One region of the Kitasatospora sp. NPDC001309 genome, then DNA from elsewhere that is predicted to be linked to it. Evidence: riboswitches for the same ligand, from Rfam matches in the RefSeq annotation. Region 1 holds a riboswitch; the other holds the start of a gene.
The links. Region 1 has a riboswitch for S-adenosylmethionine ahead of ACFY2K_RS41630 (aminotransferase class V-fold PLP-dependent enzyme). Riboswitches for the same ligand answer to the same signal wherever they lie in the genome.

Region 1 (4,614 bases):
GCGCTGGCGGTCCAGGTCCGCCCGCGCCGCGGCCCGCACCTCGGCCAGCTCGGCCTGGAGCTTCTCCACCTGCCGGGCGGCCTCCGCCGCCGCGTCCTCGGCGCCGGCCCGCTCGGCCTCCTCGCCCGCCTCGGCGACCAGTCGGCTCCAGCCGGGCGAGCGCACCAGGTAGGCGGCGGCCGCGACGTCCATCGGATCGGCGGCGCCGGGGACGGTGCCCGACTCCAGCGCCTTCACCAGGTCCGGCTGGCCCAGCCGCAGCCGCTCCGCTATCCGCACCCGGAAGGCCGGCTCGGACTCCAGCGCCGCCGCCAGCGCGGTGGCCGCGTACTTGGCCCGCCGCGCGGGGGTGAACTTGACGTACTGACGCAGGCTCTGCGGCAGCTCCCCGGGCGGCAGCCCGCCCAGCGCGTCCGAGGCCAGCCCGACCACCCGCCGGCGCACCCCTTCGGGCAGCGGCCGGTCCAGCTTCTCGGGCGCCCGCTCGGCACCCGCGCCGGCCGGGGCCCCGCCGGCGTCCCCCGGGAGGTCGGTCTCGGACCGGACCGGCCCGGTGGCCGGCTCCGGTGCCGGCGCAGCGGGCTGAAGCCCCTGCGCTTCGCCGGGCTCCCTCGCTGCGTCCACCACGTCCTCGGCTCCGATCCTGGTCCAGCGGGTGCGGCCGCGGCCGCCCCTGTCGTCACGCTCCGTGCGTCTTGTCTGTATTGTCCCGTGCGGTGGACGGCGGTGTCGCGCACCGCCCACCGCACCGGAGGGGTCAGCCCTGCGTGGTGGGGGCCTCCGCGGCCTCGGCACCCGGACGGGCCACCAGCTCGACCTGGTCCACCGCGTTGCACCAGCGGCAGCGCACGGACTCCACGGTCTCGCTGTGCACCTCGGTCTCCTCGACCCGGGATTCGCCGGCCAGGTCGAAGTGCAGGAACTCGGTGACCCGCGCGGAGCGGGTCACGTCGAAGCGGGTGAGGTTGCCGCACAGCGTGCAGCGCCAGCGCGTCTCGGCGGTCGGAGCGGGGACGGTCATCGGGGGTCCTCTCGGCTGGTCCCTGGGCGGGCCGGGCGCTCCCCCGGAGCCCCGGCGTCGGCGGCGGGAGGCGGGAATGCCCGCCCCAAGCCTATTGCCTGGGGCAACCACGAGGACCACCGGTCAGCTGAGATGACCGGAGTCCGTCCCGCCCCGCCGGACGGACCAGTAGTCCACCTGCCGTAAACCGCCGTGTCACCTGCCGCGCCCGGAGGGATGCTTGGCCGCATGGCGCTCACGGCCCCCGACCACACCGACGCGCGGGACGGCCGCCCGGCGCTGCCCGCCCCGGCGGTCACCTACGCCCTGATCGCGGTCAACACCCTGGTCTTCCTGCTCGGCCCGGCCGCCGGCCTCAACCCCCTGTACGGCACCGGCCAGGCCCGGATCTGCGCCGAGCAGCGGTACGAGCAGCGCTGGGGCGCCGTCCCCGCCGAACTGCTGACCGGCCACCCGCTGACCGCCGGACAACTGGCCGAGGCCCCCGACCCGGTCCCCGGCTGCCCCGCCGCCCCCACCCCGGGCAAGCACCCGGCGGTGTCCGCCCTCACCGGCCTCTTCCTGCACGCCGGCTGGCTGCACCTGCTGGGCAACCTGCTCTTCCTGCACGTCTTCGGCCCGACCGTCGAACGCCGGGTCGGCCGGGCCAGGTACCTCCTCTTCTACCTGGCCGCCGGCTGCACCGCCTCGTACGGCTTCGCGCTCGCCGAGGCGCACTCGCCCGACTCCACCCGGGTCCTGATCGGCGCCTCGGGCGCGATCTCCGCCGTGCTCGGCGCCTACCTGCGCTTCCACCCGCGGGCCCGGGTGACCACCCTCGTCCCGCTGCTCCTCTTCCTCCCGCTGCGCTTCCCGGCCTGGCTGGTGCTCGGCCTCTGGTTCGCCCTGCAGTGGTGGTCGGTGCACTCGGCCGGGCCCGGAGTGGCCTACCTGGTGCACGTGATCGGCTTCTCGGCGGGCTTCCTGTACGCCTGCACGGTGGTCGGCCACCCCCCGAGACGCCCCGGCTGAGGCCCGATACGCTGGCCGCACCCCATCAAGGAGCCCGAACTGTGATCACCGCCATCGTCCTGATCAAGACCAGTGTCGACCGCATCCCTGAGATCGCCGAGGCCATCGCCGCGATCGAGGGCGTCAGCGAGGTGTACTCGGTGACCGGCGGGTACGACCTGGTGGCGATGGTCCGGGTGCGCCGCCACGACGACCTGGCCGAGGTCATCCCGGGCCGGCTCAACAAGGTCCCGGGCGTGGCCCACACCGAGACCCAGATCGCCTTCCGCACCTACTCCCAGCACGACCTGGAAGCGGCCTTCGCCCTCGGCCTGGACGAGTAGGACTCAGCTCGCGCGACGCGTGTCGGCGACGCAACGGCCGCCCTCGTTGCGGTAGTTCCACGCCGCGCCGTCCGAGACCAGCTCGCGGACCGCGGCCAGGAAGCGCTCGACGTGCTCGTCCGGCGTGCCGGCGCCGAAGCTCACCCGGATCGCGTTCAGGCTGCGCTCACCGGGCAGCGAGGGCTCGGGCGCCCCGCACTCGGAGGGCGCCACGTCCTCGTCCCCGAGCAGGGTGCGCACCAGCGGGTGGGCGCAGAACAGCCCGTCGCGCACGCCGATGCCGTACTCGGCGGACAGCGCGGCCGAGAAGTGCGAGCTGTTCCAGCCCTGGACGACGAAGGACAGCACGCCCACCCGGGCCGAGCCGGCCCCGAACAGGTTCAGCACCCGGACCTCGGGGATCTCCGCCAGCCCCGCCGTCAGCCGCTCGACCAGCTCCCGCTCCCGGGCCTCCAGCGCGTCGAAGCCGGCCTCGGTGAGCGCCCGACAGGCCGAGGCGATCGCGTAGGCGCCGATGACGTTGGGCGAGCCGGCCTCGTGCCGGGCCGGGCCGGTGTGCCACTGCACCGCCACCGAGCCGTCCAGCTCCCGGGCCACCGTCCGGGTCGCCCCGCCGCCGGCCAGGTAGGGCTCGGCCGCGTCCAGCCAGTCGGAGCGCCCGGCCAGCACCCCGGCGCCGAACGGCGCGTACAGCTTGTGGCCGGAGAAGGCGATCCAGTCGACGCCCAGTTCGCGCACCGAGACCCGGTGGTGCGGGGCCAGCTGGGCGGCGTCCAGCACCACCCGGGCGCCGTACCGGTGCGCGGTCCCGGTCAGTTCGGCGACCGGCCACAGCTCGCCGGTCACGTTGGAGGCGCCGGTGACGCACAGCAGCTTCGGGCCCTCCGGCGCCGCGGCCAGCGCCTCCTCCAGCGCGGCCACCGCCTCGGCCCGCGAGCGCGGCGCCCGCAGGTAGCAGACCTCCAGCCCGGCGTGCGCCCACGGCAGCAGCGAGGCGTGGTGCTCGGTCTCGAAGGCGAACACCCGGGTGCCGGCCGGGACGGCGGCGGCCAGCAGGTTGAGCGAGTCGGTGGTGGCGCGGGTGAAGACCACCTGGTCGCCCTCGCGCAGGTCGAGGAACTCGGCGACGGTCCGGCGGCTCTGCTCGAACAGGTCGGTGGACAGCTGGGAGAGGTAGCCGGCGCCGCGGTGCACGCTGCCGTAGTAGGGGGCGTAGGCGGCGACGTCTTCCCACACCCGCTGGAGGGCCGGCGCGCTGGCCGCGTAGTCGAGAGCCGCGTAGCCGACCTTCTCACCGCTGACGAGCGGGACCTCGACGTCGTGGCCGAGGACGGCGAGCGGGGCGGTGGTTCCGAGGGAGAGGGACATGAGGATGCACTCCTTCACGGGTAAGGGACCCCGGGAGTGCTGATCGTCCGGTGTCCGCGCTTGTCGCGCGGACGGCTTGCCCGGCGACCCGGTCCTCACCCAGGGCACCCCGCCACGGACGGAGGGTTGCCGGACAGCGAGCTGGGGCTTCGCGCTGTCACTCATGACCTGGCGAAGACTCTAGGTCGGGTACGTCGGACGGTCAAACAGGCATCCACCATCCGGACAGCCTCCTCGGCGCGCCCCTCCGGCTCGGGGCGGGCAGCCGGAGGGCCCGTGCCGACGCATCGACACGGGCCCTCAACTACCGGCTCAGATCCGGCTGGTGGCCTCGGACCAGCGCCGCAGCAGGTCCTGCGCCCGGCCGGAGTCGATCGCCTCGGCCGCCCGCACCATGCCCGCCGCGAGCTGCTCCGCCAGCGGGGCGTCGCCCAGCTCCAGCGCGACCAGCGCCGCCGCCGTGTTCAGCAGGACGGCGTCCCGCACCGGCCCGCGCTCCCCGGCCAGCAGCCGGCGCGCGACCTCGGCGTTGTACGCGGCGTCGGCCCCGCGCAGCGCCTCGATGCCGACCAGCTCGATGCCGACGTCCCGCGGGTCGAACGTGGTCTCGGTGACCACGCCGTCGCGCACCACCCAGACCCGCGAGGTGGTGGTGATGGTCAGCTCGTCCAGCCCGTCGTCGCCGCGGAACACCAGCGCGGTCGCCCCGCGCCGGGCGAGCACCCCGGCGATCAGCCCGGCCAGCCGGGTGTCGAAGCAGCCGATGGCGTGCGAGGTGACCTTCGCCGGGTTGGTCAGCGGGCCGAGGATGTTGAAGGCGGTGGGCACCCCGAGGTCGCGCCGCGCGGTGGCGGCGTGCCGCATCGAGGGGTGGAACTTCGCCGCGAAGCA
Region 2 (4,614 bases), on a different contig from region 1:
TGCCCTTCCGTGAGGCTGTTCCGGTGGGCGTGACGCGTGGTCACGCGTGGTCCGGGAGTCGTGCTCCGCGGCCTCGGCGAGGCGCTTGATGTGCGCCAGCCGGCGGTCCCAGTCGGCGGCGAGCGAGGCCATCCAACGCGCCGTGGCGTCGAGCGCCGCGGGCCGCACCGTGTAGCGCACCTCGCGCCCGATGCGGTCGCCGCTCACCAGCCCGGCGGCGTCCAGGACGGCGAGGTGCTTGACCACGGCCTGGCGCGAGACGGGGAGGTGCCGGGCGAGCGTCGTCGCGGTGGCCTCGCCCTGCGCGGCGATCAGTTCGAGCAGCCGGCGTCGCGTCGGGTCGGCCAGGGCCGTGAGGACGGTGTCGACCGCCTCGGCGGCGCCGTGGGGTTCGTCGGTCACGTGGCGGGCTGTTCGGCGCGCGTCCTGAGCGCGTCGAGCTCCTGGCGCCAGCCGCCGGTGTTGTCCTCGACCGCCTTGCCGCGCATTTCCTCGGAGCCGGCCAGTGCCGCGAAGCCGCTCTCGACCACGCGCAGCCGCGTCCTGCCGTCCTCCGGGGTCAGCGTGAACTCGACGAGGGTGCTGTTGTCCTCGCGCAGTTCCTCGCCGGGGAACGCGCTGGCCCAGCGGTAGGCCAGGTAGGTCGGCGGCTCGACCTTCTCCACGCGTACCGGGAAGTCGCCGTACTCCGGGTTCCTGGCCACCAGCTCCTCGCCCTCCCTGGCCACGGTGCCGGGCAGGCTCGCCTTGTCGGCGACCCAGAAGCCGGGCTCGGCCACCAGGGACCAGACCCGCTCCAGGGGCGCCTCGATCAGGGTCTCGCGTTCGATCCGGTCCTCGCTCATGAGGGGGCTCCTTCGCTTGCGGACAATGGATGCAACTCCAGAGTTGCACGTCGCACTGCCGGGTGCAACCCGAGGGTTGCACCTCGCGAGGGCTCGTCGCGAAGGGGCTCGGCCCTCGCCCTGCCGCGCCCGGCCGGCTACCGCCAGGGGGTGGCCTCCTCGATGGCCGCGAGCAGGCGGGTGTGGACGGCGGTGGCGGCGGCGCGGGTGGCCGGGTCCTGGTCCTTCAGCAACGGGGTGATCAGCTCGGCGGCCGCGGCGAGGACCGGCACGGGCACGGTCGCCTCGCGCAGGTGGAGGAGCTGGGAGGCGGCCCGCTCGCCGGGCGTGGCCTGGGTGCGGGCGTCGGGGATGAGGGCGGTGAGGCCCCGGGGGAGCGGCTGAGTGCTGGTCACCCGCCCCATTCTTCCGTGCCCCGACGGCTGCCGGCCCCATGGCCAGCCCCCATGGCCGGTCGGCACGGCCGGTCGGTGGCGGCCGCGCGGGCAGGCCCCGGTCGAGATAACTCCTCGTCGGGCGAAGCGCTCGATGCCATGCTGTGCGAATGTCTGACGCATCGTATGAAGAGAATGTCGCTCCGATACCCGCCACGGAGGCGGCTCCGCCGGAGCCTGCGCAGGAGCCCCGGCTCCGGCCCTGGAAGGCCCCGGCGGTGTTCGCGGCTGCCGGACTCGTGGTCGGCGCCGGCGCCGTCGGACTGGCCTGGGGCCTGTCCGGACCCGGGGACGACGAGCCCTTCACGCTGGTGGGCCAGGCGCGGATCAGCACCTCCGACCCCACCAAGTCGGGTACCTGCAACGGTGCCAGGGGCTTGGACGACGTGGACAAGGACGCCCTGGTGACCGTTCGCGACGCGGCGGGCCGGGTGGTGGCGACCGGCACCCTGGGGCAGGGCGAGTACCACGACTCCGCCTGCCGGTTCCCGATCGTGCTGCCCGACGTGCCGGGCGGTTCGGACTCCTACTCGGTGCAGGTGCTCTGGCACCCGAGGACGAAGGTCACGAACGAAGAGGCGCGGACGGGCGGCCTCGTGATCGATCTCAAGTGATCGGTCTGCACTGATCGGCCCCAAGTGACCGGCCCCAAGTGACCGGCCCCAAGTGACCGGTCCCGACTGATCGATCCGGAGTAGCGGCCACGGCGGGTGACGTCAGTCCTCGAACACCCGCCTCAACTTCCCGAGTGCGGACTCGATCTCCGCCATGTCCGCGGCCGAGAGCTTCGCGACGTAGGCGTCGTGGAGCTCCCGCTCGTACCGGAGCACGGCCTGCCGGTAGGCCGCGCCGCGGGCCTCCAGGCGGAGGACGTGGACGCGTCCGTCCTGGGGGCTGCGCCGCCGGGAGAGGTAGCCGTCCTCCTCCAGGCGCGCCAGGTGCTGGCTGACGGCGCCCCTGGACACGCCCAGGTGCTCGGCCAGGTCCTTGGGGGTGATGCCCGGGTCGGCCACGATCCGCGCGAGCACGAGGTGCTGTTGGGCGGTGAGCCCGAAGTCGCCGTAGCGGGGCGCGTGCCGTTCCGAGAGGACCCACAGGTCCGCGAAGAGCCGGTCGATCCGGGTGATGCGGGCGTGCAGGTCGGCGCTGTCGGGTCTTTCTCCGGTGTCCATCGGGCCCGTCAGTCCGTGGTCGGCGGCTGCTCGGCGGCGCGGCTGCGCCTCCTGAGCCCCAGGCGGGACCGGACTGCCCGGACGGCCTCCTTGCCGACGCCCGCCATGCCGATGAGGGCGCAGGTCTCGGCGACCACGAGCGTCCCGCCGAAGGCGGCGGCCTTGGTGCCGGACTCCAGCGGGAGGAAGAGGATGACGAGGACGGCCACGTAGGTCAGGGCGCTCAGGATGAGGAGCGCGATGCCGATTCTGAACCTGAGCGGCTTCTTCGGGGGCGCTGAGGTGGCCGGGGTCGCAGTCATGGAAATAGTTTAGAAATCTAAATCATCCGTGGTCAAGGACCCCGGCGGGCTCCGGGTCGAGGGGCGGTCGGGAAAGGGTTTGGCGGGGCGGCCGGGAAATCTTGTATGGTTCTTCGCGAATCATCCAGAGGGGTGGAGGGACCGGCCCTACGAAGCCCCGGCAACTCCCCGTTCGACCCGGCGTCCGAAGTACGCGCCGTGCCGTCCGGGGTCAGTGCCAACTCCGGCCTGTCGCCAACGTGGCGCGGGGAAGATGAGGAGACACGGTGCTCTCAGTGCTGTCCTTCGCCCGGGCGCTTCCCGCCCCGGCCCTTTCGCGTACCCGTTTCGTGCTCGGCGCAGGCGATCTGCTGTTCCCGCAGGCCTGTTTCCGCTGACCACCCCGCTCCCACCCCACCGGAGCGCCCGTGAGCCGTACCCACCCGTCGCTCACGGGATCTGAGACTGGAGTACCCGTCCATGGAGAACACGAGCGGCGTCGGCGTGCTCGACAAGATCACCTCGATCCTCGGCACCCTGGAGGCCGGTCCGGCCACCTTGGCCGGGCTGGTCGACGCCACCGGGCTGGCCCGGCCGACCGCCCACCGGATCGCCGTCGCACTGGAGCACCACCGGCTGCTCGGCCGGGACCTCCAGGGCCGGTTCGTCCTCGGCCCGCGGCTCGCCGAGCTCTCGGCGGCGGCCGGTGAGGACCGCCTGCTGGCCGCGGCGGGCACGGTCCTCACCCACCTGCGCGACGTCACCGGCGAGACCGCCCAGCTGTACCGTCGGCAGGGCGAGGTCCGGATCTGCGTGGCGGCCGCCGAACGCCTCTTCGGCCTGCGGGACACCGTGCCGGTGGGCCTCGCGCTGCCGATGAAGGTCGGGTCCGCCGCCCAGGTCCTGCTGGCCTGGGAGGAGCCCGAGCGGCTCCACCGCGGCCTCCAGGGCGCCCGGTTCACCGCCACCGCGCTGAGCGGGGTGCGGCGCCGGGGGTGGGCCCAGTCGATCGGCGAGCGCGAGCCCGGCGTGGCCTCCGTCTCCGCGCCCGTGCGGGGCCCGGCCGGCCGGGTGGTGGCCGCCGTTTCCGTCTCGGGGCCGATCGAACGGCTCAGCCGGCACCCGGGGGCCCGCCTCTCCCAGGCCGTCATCGAGGCGGCGGGCCACCTCACGGACGCACTGAACAGGCCCTGACCGGGCCGTCGGCTGACGTGGGGTGACCGGTCCGGGGCCCGGACCGGACCCGAGCGCTCGGGTCCGGGCGGCCGCCGGCGCGGAGCTCCTCCGCGCCGGCAGCCGCCGGTCGGGTCAGCGCCGCAGGTGCTGCACGGCGCGCGGGCCGGCGGCGGGCGCCCCGGTGCGCGCCGCCCCGGTGGTCGGTGCGGCCGCACCCGGGCTGCGCAGGGTGTCCGGCCGGAAGCGGCCGCTGTACACGTCGGTGGAGTTCAGCGGGGCGCCGCTGTTGGCGGTCACCAGCACCGGGCGGATCCGGTGGCCGTCGGTGATCAGGGCCTGGTAGTCGCCGAGGAAGTGGCCCCCGGCGTACGGCGCCTGGAGCCAGTCGAAGACCGGCGAGATCTGCCGCTCGACCGGACTGTTCTCGCCGCCGCGCGGGAAGCTGAGCAGCCAGGCGGCGGTGGGCAGCGCGGTGGTGTCGTCCGGGGTGAGGTAGCGCAGGTCGTAGTAGCTGACGGCGACGGTGCCGTCGGCCGTCACGGTGATCGACGGGGTGAACGCCGGCGCTCCCGGGGCCTGGTTGAGCCGGGTCGGGCCGCTCCAGGTCCGGCCGCCGTCGGTGGAGTGCACCAGCTGGATCGCGTCGTACCTGCCGCCGGTGGACTCCGAGCCCTCATAGGCGAGGTACAGCTCGCCGGTCTGCGGG

Region 2: it holds a riboswitch for S-adenosylmethionine, as region 1 does, so the genes downstream of both, ACFY2K_RS16570 (IclR family transcriptional regulator) here and ACFY2K_RS41630 (aminotransferase class V-fold PLP-dependent enzyme) in region 1, are expected to answer to the same signal.

The regions. Positions count from the first base shown of each region.
Region 1 covers NZ_JBIAXC010000077.1:15,494-20,107, forward strand. Annotated here, with positions in the region: gene ACFY2K_RS41610 (NYN domain-containing protein) at 1-468, opposite strand, end outside; gene ACFY2K_RS41615 (hypothetical protein) at 758-1,021, opposite strand; gene ACFY2K_RS41620 (rhomboid family intramembrane serine protease) at 1,250-2,032, shown strand; gene ACFY2K_RS41625 (Lrp/AsnC ligand binding domain-containing protein) at 2,074-2,355, shown strand; gene ACFY2K_RS41630 (aminotransferase class V-fold PLP-dependent enzyme) at 2,359-3,723, opposite strand; SAM riboswitch class IV at 3,775-3,892, opposite strand; gene trpD (anthranilate phosphoribosyltransferase) at 4,036-4,614, opposite strand, start outside.
Region 2 covers NZ_JBIAXC010000014.1:23,118-27,731, reverse strand. Annotated here, with positions in the region: gene ACFY2K_RS16600 (ArsR/SmtB family transcription factor) at 1-402, opposite strand, end outside; gene ACFY2K_RS16595 (SRPBCC domain-containing protein) at 399-845, opposite strand; gene ACFY2K_RS16590 (hypothetical protein) at 983-1,240, opposite strand; gene ACFY2K_RS16585 (hypothetical protein) at 1,498-1,893, shown strand; gene ACFY2K_RS16580 (MarR family winged helix-turn-helix transcriptional regulator) at 1,996-2,451, opposite strand; gene ACFY2K_RS16575 (transporter suffix domain-containing protein) at 2,460-2,753, opposite strand; SAM riboswitch class I at 2,871-3,013, shown strand; gene ACFY2K_RS16570 (IclR family transcriptional regulator) at 3,213-3,926, shown strand; gene ACFY2K_RS16565 (neuraminidase (sialidase)) at 4,041-4,614, opposite strand, start outside.